2 regions of the Paenibacillus sp. FSL R7-0273 genome follow, and region 1 is predicted to be linked to the other one. Evidence: riboswitches for the same ligand, from Rfam matches in the RefSeq annotation. Region 1 holds a riboswitch; the other holds the start of a gene.

Region 1 (4,238 bases):
GTGTCAGCACCCATTTCAAACGTGCCGAGCAGGCGGCTAATTTCGGACGGGAAATCGGGCTGCAGTATGTGCATGCCCACATCCGCTTCGTCGAGGCGATGGCCAAAACCGGCAAGACTGAGCAGGTCTGGAAGGGGCTTGCGACCATTAATCCGGTCGGCATCCGCGAGGCCGTACCGAATGCCGAGCTGCGCCAGAGCAATGCCTACTTCAGCAGCTCGGACGGTAAATTTGACAACCGCTATGAAGCACAGGAGCGTTTCCATGAGCTGCGTGACGGCTCTGTTCCGGTCAAAGGCGGCTGGAAAATCTATTCCAGCGGCCCGGGAATCTACATGAACCAGCTGATCTCGAATGTACTGGGCATCCGCGAAGAGGGCGGAGACCTGATTCTGGACCCTGTACTGCCTGCTGAGCTGGACGGCACGCGTTTTGAGTTCGAGTACGGAGGCTCCCCGGTGACCTTTGTGTATCACTGCAAAGAGGGCCGGCTGCAGTCTGCTGCCGTGAACGGCCGGGAGGTACAGGCTGTCCGGCTTAATAATCCTTACCGGCTTGGCGGTCTGCGGATCGCGCGTGAAGAGCTTCAGCGCCACGCAGGTACAGAGAGAACAATCATAGATATTTATATGTAACAATAGAATAAGCGGCGCAGGTCAGCATGTACTTCCTAATCGGAGTACAGGCGGGCCTGCGCCGCTTTTTAGCGGTAAGCTCAGTTTCTTGTGAACACAATATGATCCATTCTGCTGTTAACAAGCGCTATTAATTGCCCGGCCATATATTCCGCAGAGTATTTAAAGTGGGTTTCCGCCCAGTAATCAATGACCCCGACAGTGGCAGACAGCTGATAGCTCAGCAGAATTTCGTAATCGAGCGGGGGGCTGCCCCCCTCCATCTCGATATGCATATCCTCACGCATGGACCTCCGCAGTGTATCGTAAAGCTCGACAGAGGTTTTTCCGCGCTGTGCGGAGCTTAAGGCAAGGTAGTCCCTTTTGTGCTGCTCAATGTGCTGGAAAAGCTGCAGCAGGGAGGGATAACCCCCCGCAGCGTCAATCTTCTCCATACCCTCATAAGGCTGCAGCAGCAGCTCCGAAATATTCCGCAGAAAATCGTCGTGGATATCCCGCAGCAAATCCTCCTTACTTACAAAATGCTTGTAAAAGGTTCCGCGGTTATAGTCCGCACGGATGGCAATATCCATAATGGTCACAGCCTCATAGCCCTTTTCCAGAATCAGATCGACAAACGCTGTCTTCAGTGCCTGCCGGGTACGTCTGACCCCTCTGCTCAAATCCTCTTCATGCTCCAAAGCTATCTTCCTCCATAATGTCTGTATCGTTTTAGTATTACCACAAGCTACAAATTCGCCCGAAATGTTCAAAATGCTGACCAGGGAGCAACAATCGAGTTTAAACTGTTGCCTAGTCAACATTATCTTATATTTTGATTATTGTCACAACAACTAAATGCGGTGTAAGCTTGTTTCAAGAGATAAGGCGATTTTGTTACAAAATCCTCTTACTCACCCACTACAAAACAAAGGAAGCGAATGTATAATGAGCCAATCACAAGTCAAAACAGCCGTCATCACTGGTGCCGCAGGGGGTATCGGAAAAGAGCTTGCCCGCCGTCTGGCCGAACGTAAGCTGAATCTGGTTCTGGTCGATTTGAATGAGGAAGCGATTCATGCAGTTATTCAGGAGCTTGGCTTAAACGATTCTAATTCACTGGCTGTTACAGCCGATGTTTCCAAAGAGGAAGATGTGCAGAATTATGTGAATCAGGCGGTAGCAAAATTCGGAACGATTGATTATTTTGCCAATAATGCCGGGATTGAAGGTCCTACCGGGCTTGTGGAAGAGCTGAATGTGAAGTCGCTTGACCTGGTCTATAACGTCAATGTCCGCGGGGTATTTCTCGGGCTGCAATATGTCATTCCTGTAATGAAAAAGCAAAAATCCGGCGCGATCCTCAACACCTCCTCGCTGGCAGGCCTTATGGGTGCTCCGGGAATGTCTCCATATATTATGTCCAAGCATGCGGTGATCGGCCTGACCCGTGTAACCGCCAATGAGCTGGCACCGTTCGGTATCCGCGTCAATGCTGTACTGCCCGGAACTATTAATACGCAAATGATGCGCAAGATCGAGAACAATTCCGGCAGTGCCGACGGCTTCAAAGCAGCCAACGAGGCGGCAACACCAATGGGACGCTACGGGGAACCGGAGGAGGTTGCAGCCGTAATGAACTTCCTGCTCTCCGAAGAGGCTTCCTTCGTAACGGCTTCACTCTACACTGTTGACGGCGGAATGATTGCGCAATAAACAGCCGGACTGATGGAATAAGCTGTTCATAATATAAGAGCTGCTCTCAAAAAAGTGTCCTCCAGGGGGCACTTTTTTATATTTGGGTTTATACGGGAACGCCGCTTTTGGATAGTTATTCCTTAAAAAAGAAGGGGATTGCGGTTTCATGTCGAATTATAAATAAAAGCTAGACACTAAATACCAAATATGTTTGTAATTCTGAGGCGCCAGCTGATGAACAAAGGCAACTCCGCCGAAAGGCGGAAGACGCAAAGCCACCGGTCTAAACCGCTGTTACAGCGGCATGATAGCGGGGACGCTCATATAGTTTGGTTTTTTTGCTGTCTAAATAGGCCAAGGGAGAGTTGCGGACATGTAATACATAAAACGGACTGCTCAAAAAAATCAAACCAACAGAATTGGAGTTGTACTTATATGATCGCAGAAACTACGATGCACCCGGAATTCAACACTATTTTTATCAGCCTGCACGGCTTTGCCGAAGTAACGGAGACCATTAAAGAGGTGGATATTTTTGAAGCCCAAATGCCCCATCTGCCGCTTAAAGAGATGTCGCTGATTATTGACTGCTCGGATATGGCGCCTTTCAAGCCGGAAATCCTGCCGGTGCTGGAACGCTGCTACGTGTTGTATAACAGCTTTAAGCATGCCGTACTGGTTAACCCGGTCAAGGTGGTGGCGAAATCACAATTACAGCGTGTGGCGCCGAAAGCCGGATTTGAAGGGAAGTTTGTTGATACAGTAGATGAAGCATGGGCTATTGTAAAAGTTTAGCCAAAAGCACAAATACACTAACAAAGGTGGGCCGTTATGGTTAACGTAAGGATTGCAGGGACTGAAGTGTACCATCCGCCATTTAAAGTTAGCAATGAACAATTGGCTGAACAGGCTGGCGAGGCTGCGGATAAGCTTATTGGTATTTGGGAGTATTTTGGCCGCAAGGATCGTTATTATGCAGCTACGAATGAAGAAAACACGCTGTACATGGCAATAGAAGCCTCTAAGGCACTGCTGCGGAGCAGCGGGCTAAGACCCGAAGACCTCGACATGATCGTCGTCTCCTCGGGCACGCATGAGTACAGTGCTCCGACTGACGCAGCGCTCCTGCACCAGGCAATCGGCGGTAAGCATTCCTGCATCGTCTATGACAGCAATGCGAATTGTGTGGGGATGGTGGTTGCTGCCGATCAGGCGGCTCGTGCAATGATGACGAATCCGCGGGTGAGGTATGCGCTGGTTGTCGGCTCGGAGCAGATCGCCCGCTTTTATAAAGAAGGGGATTTGGCTTCAAAAGGGCTTTGCGGGGATGCGGCCTGCGCCGTTCTGCTGGAACGGGTGGAGGACGGCGAGTCCGGCCTGATTGATTCAGTGTATTATACCAATACACATAAGGCGGAAGATATGCTGTTCCCGTCCGGCGGGTTAGCCCGGATGTTCGATGACAGCCTGTCGCTGGAGGAGAAGAAGATTTATCTGCATCCGGAATATAACGTCAATGTGGCATTTCCGACTGCGGTTACCGGAATGGAGAAGCTGCTGGAAGAGCAGGGGTATGCCAAAAGCGAGGTTAAGCATTATATTCTGAGCCAGCTGAATCTGACCGTCATTAGGGAGATTGCCGGAATCCTCGGAGAGGATACCGCCAAATTCCCATACATCGGGGATATTTACGGCTATACCGGCACCAGCAGCCCGTTCATCGCCCTGCATCATGCCAGGAAGAACGGCACCATTGTACCTGGCGACTTATTCTTCTTATGGTCGGTAGGTGCGGGAATTACCAGCTGTGCTACACTATGGAGGCTATAACTGTACTATAATTAGTAAAGCTAAATGTGAATAGAAAGGGGCTGACTCAAAAGCGGTGCAAGCTGCCCGGGGTCAGCTCCTTTTTTGCGTTAAAAG
Region 2 (4,238 bases), 2.7 Mb from region 1:
CTGCCGGGAACCGAGGTGTGGGATATGACCTCGCTCTACAACGGATTGACTTACCGGATCTTTGTCCATCTTCCGCTGAAGCCAGCCCCGCCGGAGGGATACCCGGTGCTGTACACTGTTGACGGCAACGCCTACTTTGCTTCGCTGAATGATGCGATGCGGCTCCAGACCCGCCATCCGCGGGGGCTTCCGTCCGGTATGGTTGTCTCCATCGGTTATCCGGCAGACGGGCCGTTTGTGGCCGAGCGGCGCTTCAGGGACCTCACTGTGCCGGATACGCAGCAGGGACTGCGTCCCGACGGCTCGCCCTGGCCGGTGAACGGCGGGGCCGATGCTTTTCTCGATTTCATCGGACTCGAGCTGATGCCGCTGATCAGCCGAAGATACAGCGTGGATCACACCCGGGCGGCGCTGTTCGGTCATTCGCTGGGCGGCTTCTTCACCCTATATACGATGATCTGCCGCAGCGGGCTGTTCAGTACCTATATCGCCGGCAGTCCGTCCCTCTGGTGGAAGAACCGGGTGCTGTTCGATATGCTGCCTGAGCTGGAGGAGAAGCTGCGCAGCGGAGAGCTTACCTGTTCCCTGATGATCGGCCTCGGCTCGGAGGAGGGAGGCATGCTGGAGAACGCCAGGGCATTTTATGAGCGCCTGGTCCCTTATACCGGCGGCGGGCTCAGCCGGCTGGCCTATAATGAATTTCAGGGAGAGGGGCATATGTCCGTGCTGCAGCCCCTGTTCAGCCCGATGCTGCGCTTTGTTTTTGCGGCGGAGGGCGCAGAGCTTTGTATCTGACGGCCTACATTGGCCGTACCGATTTGACAAATCACCAGTATGCTTTATATTAGTAAGGGAGCAAGAGACCGTACTCATGCAGGCACAGGCTGGAATGACAACTATTGATGCAGCGCGGTGTTCCGGATATTACCGGAGCCTGCGCTTTTCTTCTATATATAGGAGAAAAAATTTTACCGGTTAAAATGGTATGTATGAGGTACCGCACGGGTATCTTCTTAATATAGATTAGAGGTCAGGAAGGAGCGTATGCATAGGAAATGGGCAGTCTCCTTATTGCGTGGCTTTGTATGCTTTGTCTGTTTTTTACCTTTAGAGATAAGGTGAGCCGGAAAATTCTTTATCCTGTAGCGCTGGTGGTGGTAATCAGCACCTTGGGCTGCTGGACGATTTTAATGTAATTTTTAGCTTCCTATCAGCTTATTTTCAGGTAGATCCTTTATATTGAATAGACCAGACACCCCCCCAGTGTATATGGTACCCTTCAGGTCTTGCCAACTCCCATGGCAAGGCCTTTTATTTATTTTTATAAACGCAGAATAATGTGACATATTTCACAATAAAGTTTCCGGAATTGTTTTATATTAAATTTGTAATACTAAAGTTAAAAATAATTTTCGCCGAAAAGAGGAGCTTGAGGATGAATCATGAAGGAAGTCTCCGCCGCGGTCTGGTGTTTGGCCTGTTTTTAAGTATTCCGCTTTGGATGTCGATGTTCGGCTGGCTGCAGCTTTTTATATAATAGAAATAAGTGTGGGATGAACTGTCTGCGGGTAACCGTCAGGCAGTTTTTTTTCGTCTGAGTGAAGATAGTATGCCTTTTATGAAACTGACAAGCATAGAATGGGATATAAAAAAGAATAATGAAGCGGCGGAGCATTTCTTTAAAAATAAAATAGTTCAAATATACTATATTACAACGTTTGAATAGTTTGATTTTTAAGTATTGAAATACGAGTATTCAGGAGTATAAGAGAGGATTGGCTGGACAATTAATAGAATTATAGGGATCAACAGCTGAAAAAAAGCTCTGAAGGCCTGTCTTTTCAGAAAAATCGATTTTTATGGAAAAATATTATAAGGAATAGATTGACAAAAATACGAGTCAGGGAATACACTAAGTTTAGTGCTAAAGTAACAAATGTCATAGACTACTTACTCTATTTCAATTACATACTTTCTCATGTATAATCGCAAACCGCCCGAAAGTGCGGGACGCAAAGCCAGGAGTCTACAGTCCTTGAGAGAGGGCTATGATCGTCCGGCCGCCATGGAGCTCGACTTCCTGGCGGCTTTTTTTGTTCGTTTGTTGATGTAGGTGCTGCTATAACTGGAATTTATACGCATCTTACGGGGGGAATTAATAATGAAACGTAAATCCGTATTCAAATTATCTTTTGCTCTGACTATGGCTGCAGTTCTGCTGATCAGCGGCTGGCTGGCTTCGGCCGGCCAGGGTAAGATAAGGGCTGACAGCAATCCCCTCCCGGGTATTGCGGGTAAGTACAATGTATTTATTCTCGGTGATCTTAAAGGCTACCACAGTGATTCTGAAGGCAGAATGGCTGCCGGAGGCAACATTACCCTTACCCAGGGATATTCTGTAGGCCCTAGCCTGAGTGCAGCAGAAATTGCAGAGATGGATTCACTTGTGGCCGGCGGCAATCTCACCTATGAGAATGGAGAAGTTAACGGTAGTGCCGTGTACGGCGGCACTTATTCAGGCTCCGGCAAACCGCGGGGCGGAACGGGGACGCTGCGGCAGGAGGCGAATGTAATTCATTTTGCTTCAGAGTTTGCCCTGCTCCGCACCAAGTCTCTGCAGCTTGCAGCTCTGACAGTGAACGGCAAGACGGAAGACAACTATGGAAACATTAAACTGACGGGTACCGATCCGGTATTAAATGTATTCTCGGTTTCAGGAACCACGCTTACGGGTGCCAATGAGCTGCGGATTAATGCACCGGCGGGCTCTACTGTTATCGTTAATATAGACGGAGCTTCAGTCACGTTCAAGAACGGAAACGGGCTGGAGGGTGTAAGCCAGAATAAAGTGCTCTATAACTTCCCGCAGGCGACAGCCCTGCGGATGGAGAGCATCGGTATCATGGGGACTGTACTGGCACCGAATGCAGCAATTACTTTTAACAACGGGCAGATTAACGGAAGCATGATCGGAGCCTCCCTGGAAGGAAGCGGAGAGTTCCACCATAAGCCTTACACTGGCCGCGACAACGGAACAACGCCTACAGCGACTCCGTCGCCGACACCAGTGCCGACAGCAACGCCGACACCAGTGCCGACAGCAACGCCAACACCAGTACCGACGGCAACGCCAACACCAGTACCGACGGCAACGCCAACACCAGTACCGACAGTAACGCCGACACCAGTACCGACAGTAACGCCGACACCAGTACCGACGGCAACGCCAACACCAGTACCGACGGCAACGCCAACACCAGTACCGACGGCAACGCCAACACCAGTACCGACGGCAACGCCAACACCAGTACCGACAGTAACGCCGACACCAGTACCGACAGTAACGCCGACACCAGTGCCGACGACGGCACCAACGCCAACGCCGACAGCGGCGCCAACGCCAACACCGACAGCGGCACCAACGCCAACGCCGACAGCAGCACCGACGCCAACGCCGACAGCGGCCCCAACGCCAACACCGACAGCAGCACCGACGCCAACGCCGACAGCGGCACCGACGCCAACACCGACAGCGGCACCGACGCCAACACCGACAGCGGCACCAACGCCAACACCGACAGCAGCACCGACGCCAACGCCGACAGCAGCACCAACGCCAACGCCGACAGCAGCACCGACGCCAACGCCGACAGCGGCACCGACGGCAACGCCGACAGCGGCACCGACGCCAACGCCGACGGCAACGCCGACAACGGCACCGACAACGGCACCAACAACAGCACCAACAACAGTGCCAACAACGGCACCAACAACAGCGCCAACAACGGCACCAACAACAGCACCAACAACGGCACCAACAACAGCGCCAACAGCAGTACCAACAGCAGCACCAACAGCAGCACCAACAAGCGCTGTAACGCCTGGTCCTACAGTGCCGGCAACGGCATCGCCCACGAGTGTAATTGCTATTCCGGGCGGAACCCCTCCGACTCCGGCCGGTCCGACAGTCATCGGAACGATTGTGACAGATGAGGAGCTGGAGATCGACGATAATCCCGTACCGCTTGGACCTGTCGCAAGTGCGACTGCAGCCGTAGGAGGAGTAACATCACCTCAGGCAACACCGAAGCCGAGTCCGACAGCCGGACCGGGTCCGGATGATGAAATCATCCTTGATGATGAAATACCGCTGGGCGGTGTTACCGATCCGGGTGCCACAGCAGCGGCTACATTGCCGCAAACCGGAGAAGCGAGTCCGGCTCCATATTATATTACAG

The links. A riboswitch is a leader RNA that binds a small molecule or an ion and turns the genes downstream of it on or off. The one in region 1 is predicted to bind cyclic di-GMP.
Region 2: another riboswitch for cyclic di-GMP. It lies ahead of R70723_RS34200 (choice-of-anchor A family protein); the one in region 1 lies ahead of R70723_RS13745 (hypothetical protein).

Annotation. Positions count from the first base shown of each region.
Region 1 covers NZ_CP009283.1:3,204,951-3,209,188, forward strand. The annotation lists gene R70723_RS13730 (GH36-type glycosyl hydrolase domain-containing protein) at 1-635, shown strand, start outside; gene R70723_RS32060 (TetR/AcrR family transcriptional regulator) at 716-1,315, opposite strand; gene R70723_RS13740 (SDR family NAD(P)-dependent oxidoreductase) at 1,563-2,330, shown strand; cyclic di-GMP riboswitch class I at 2,546-2,636, shown strand; gene R70723_RS13745 (hypothetical protein) at 2,748-3,107, shown strand; gene R70723_RS13750 (ketoacyl-ACP synthase III) at 3,144-4,142, shown strand.
Region 2 covers NZ_CP009283.1:478,372-482,609, forward strand. The annotation lists gene R70723_RS32695 (alpha/beta hydrolase) at 1-795, shown strand, start outside; cyclic di-GMP riboswitch class I at 1,978-2,068, shown strand; gene R70723_RS34200 (choice-of-anchor A family protein) at 2,162-4,238, shown strand, end outside.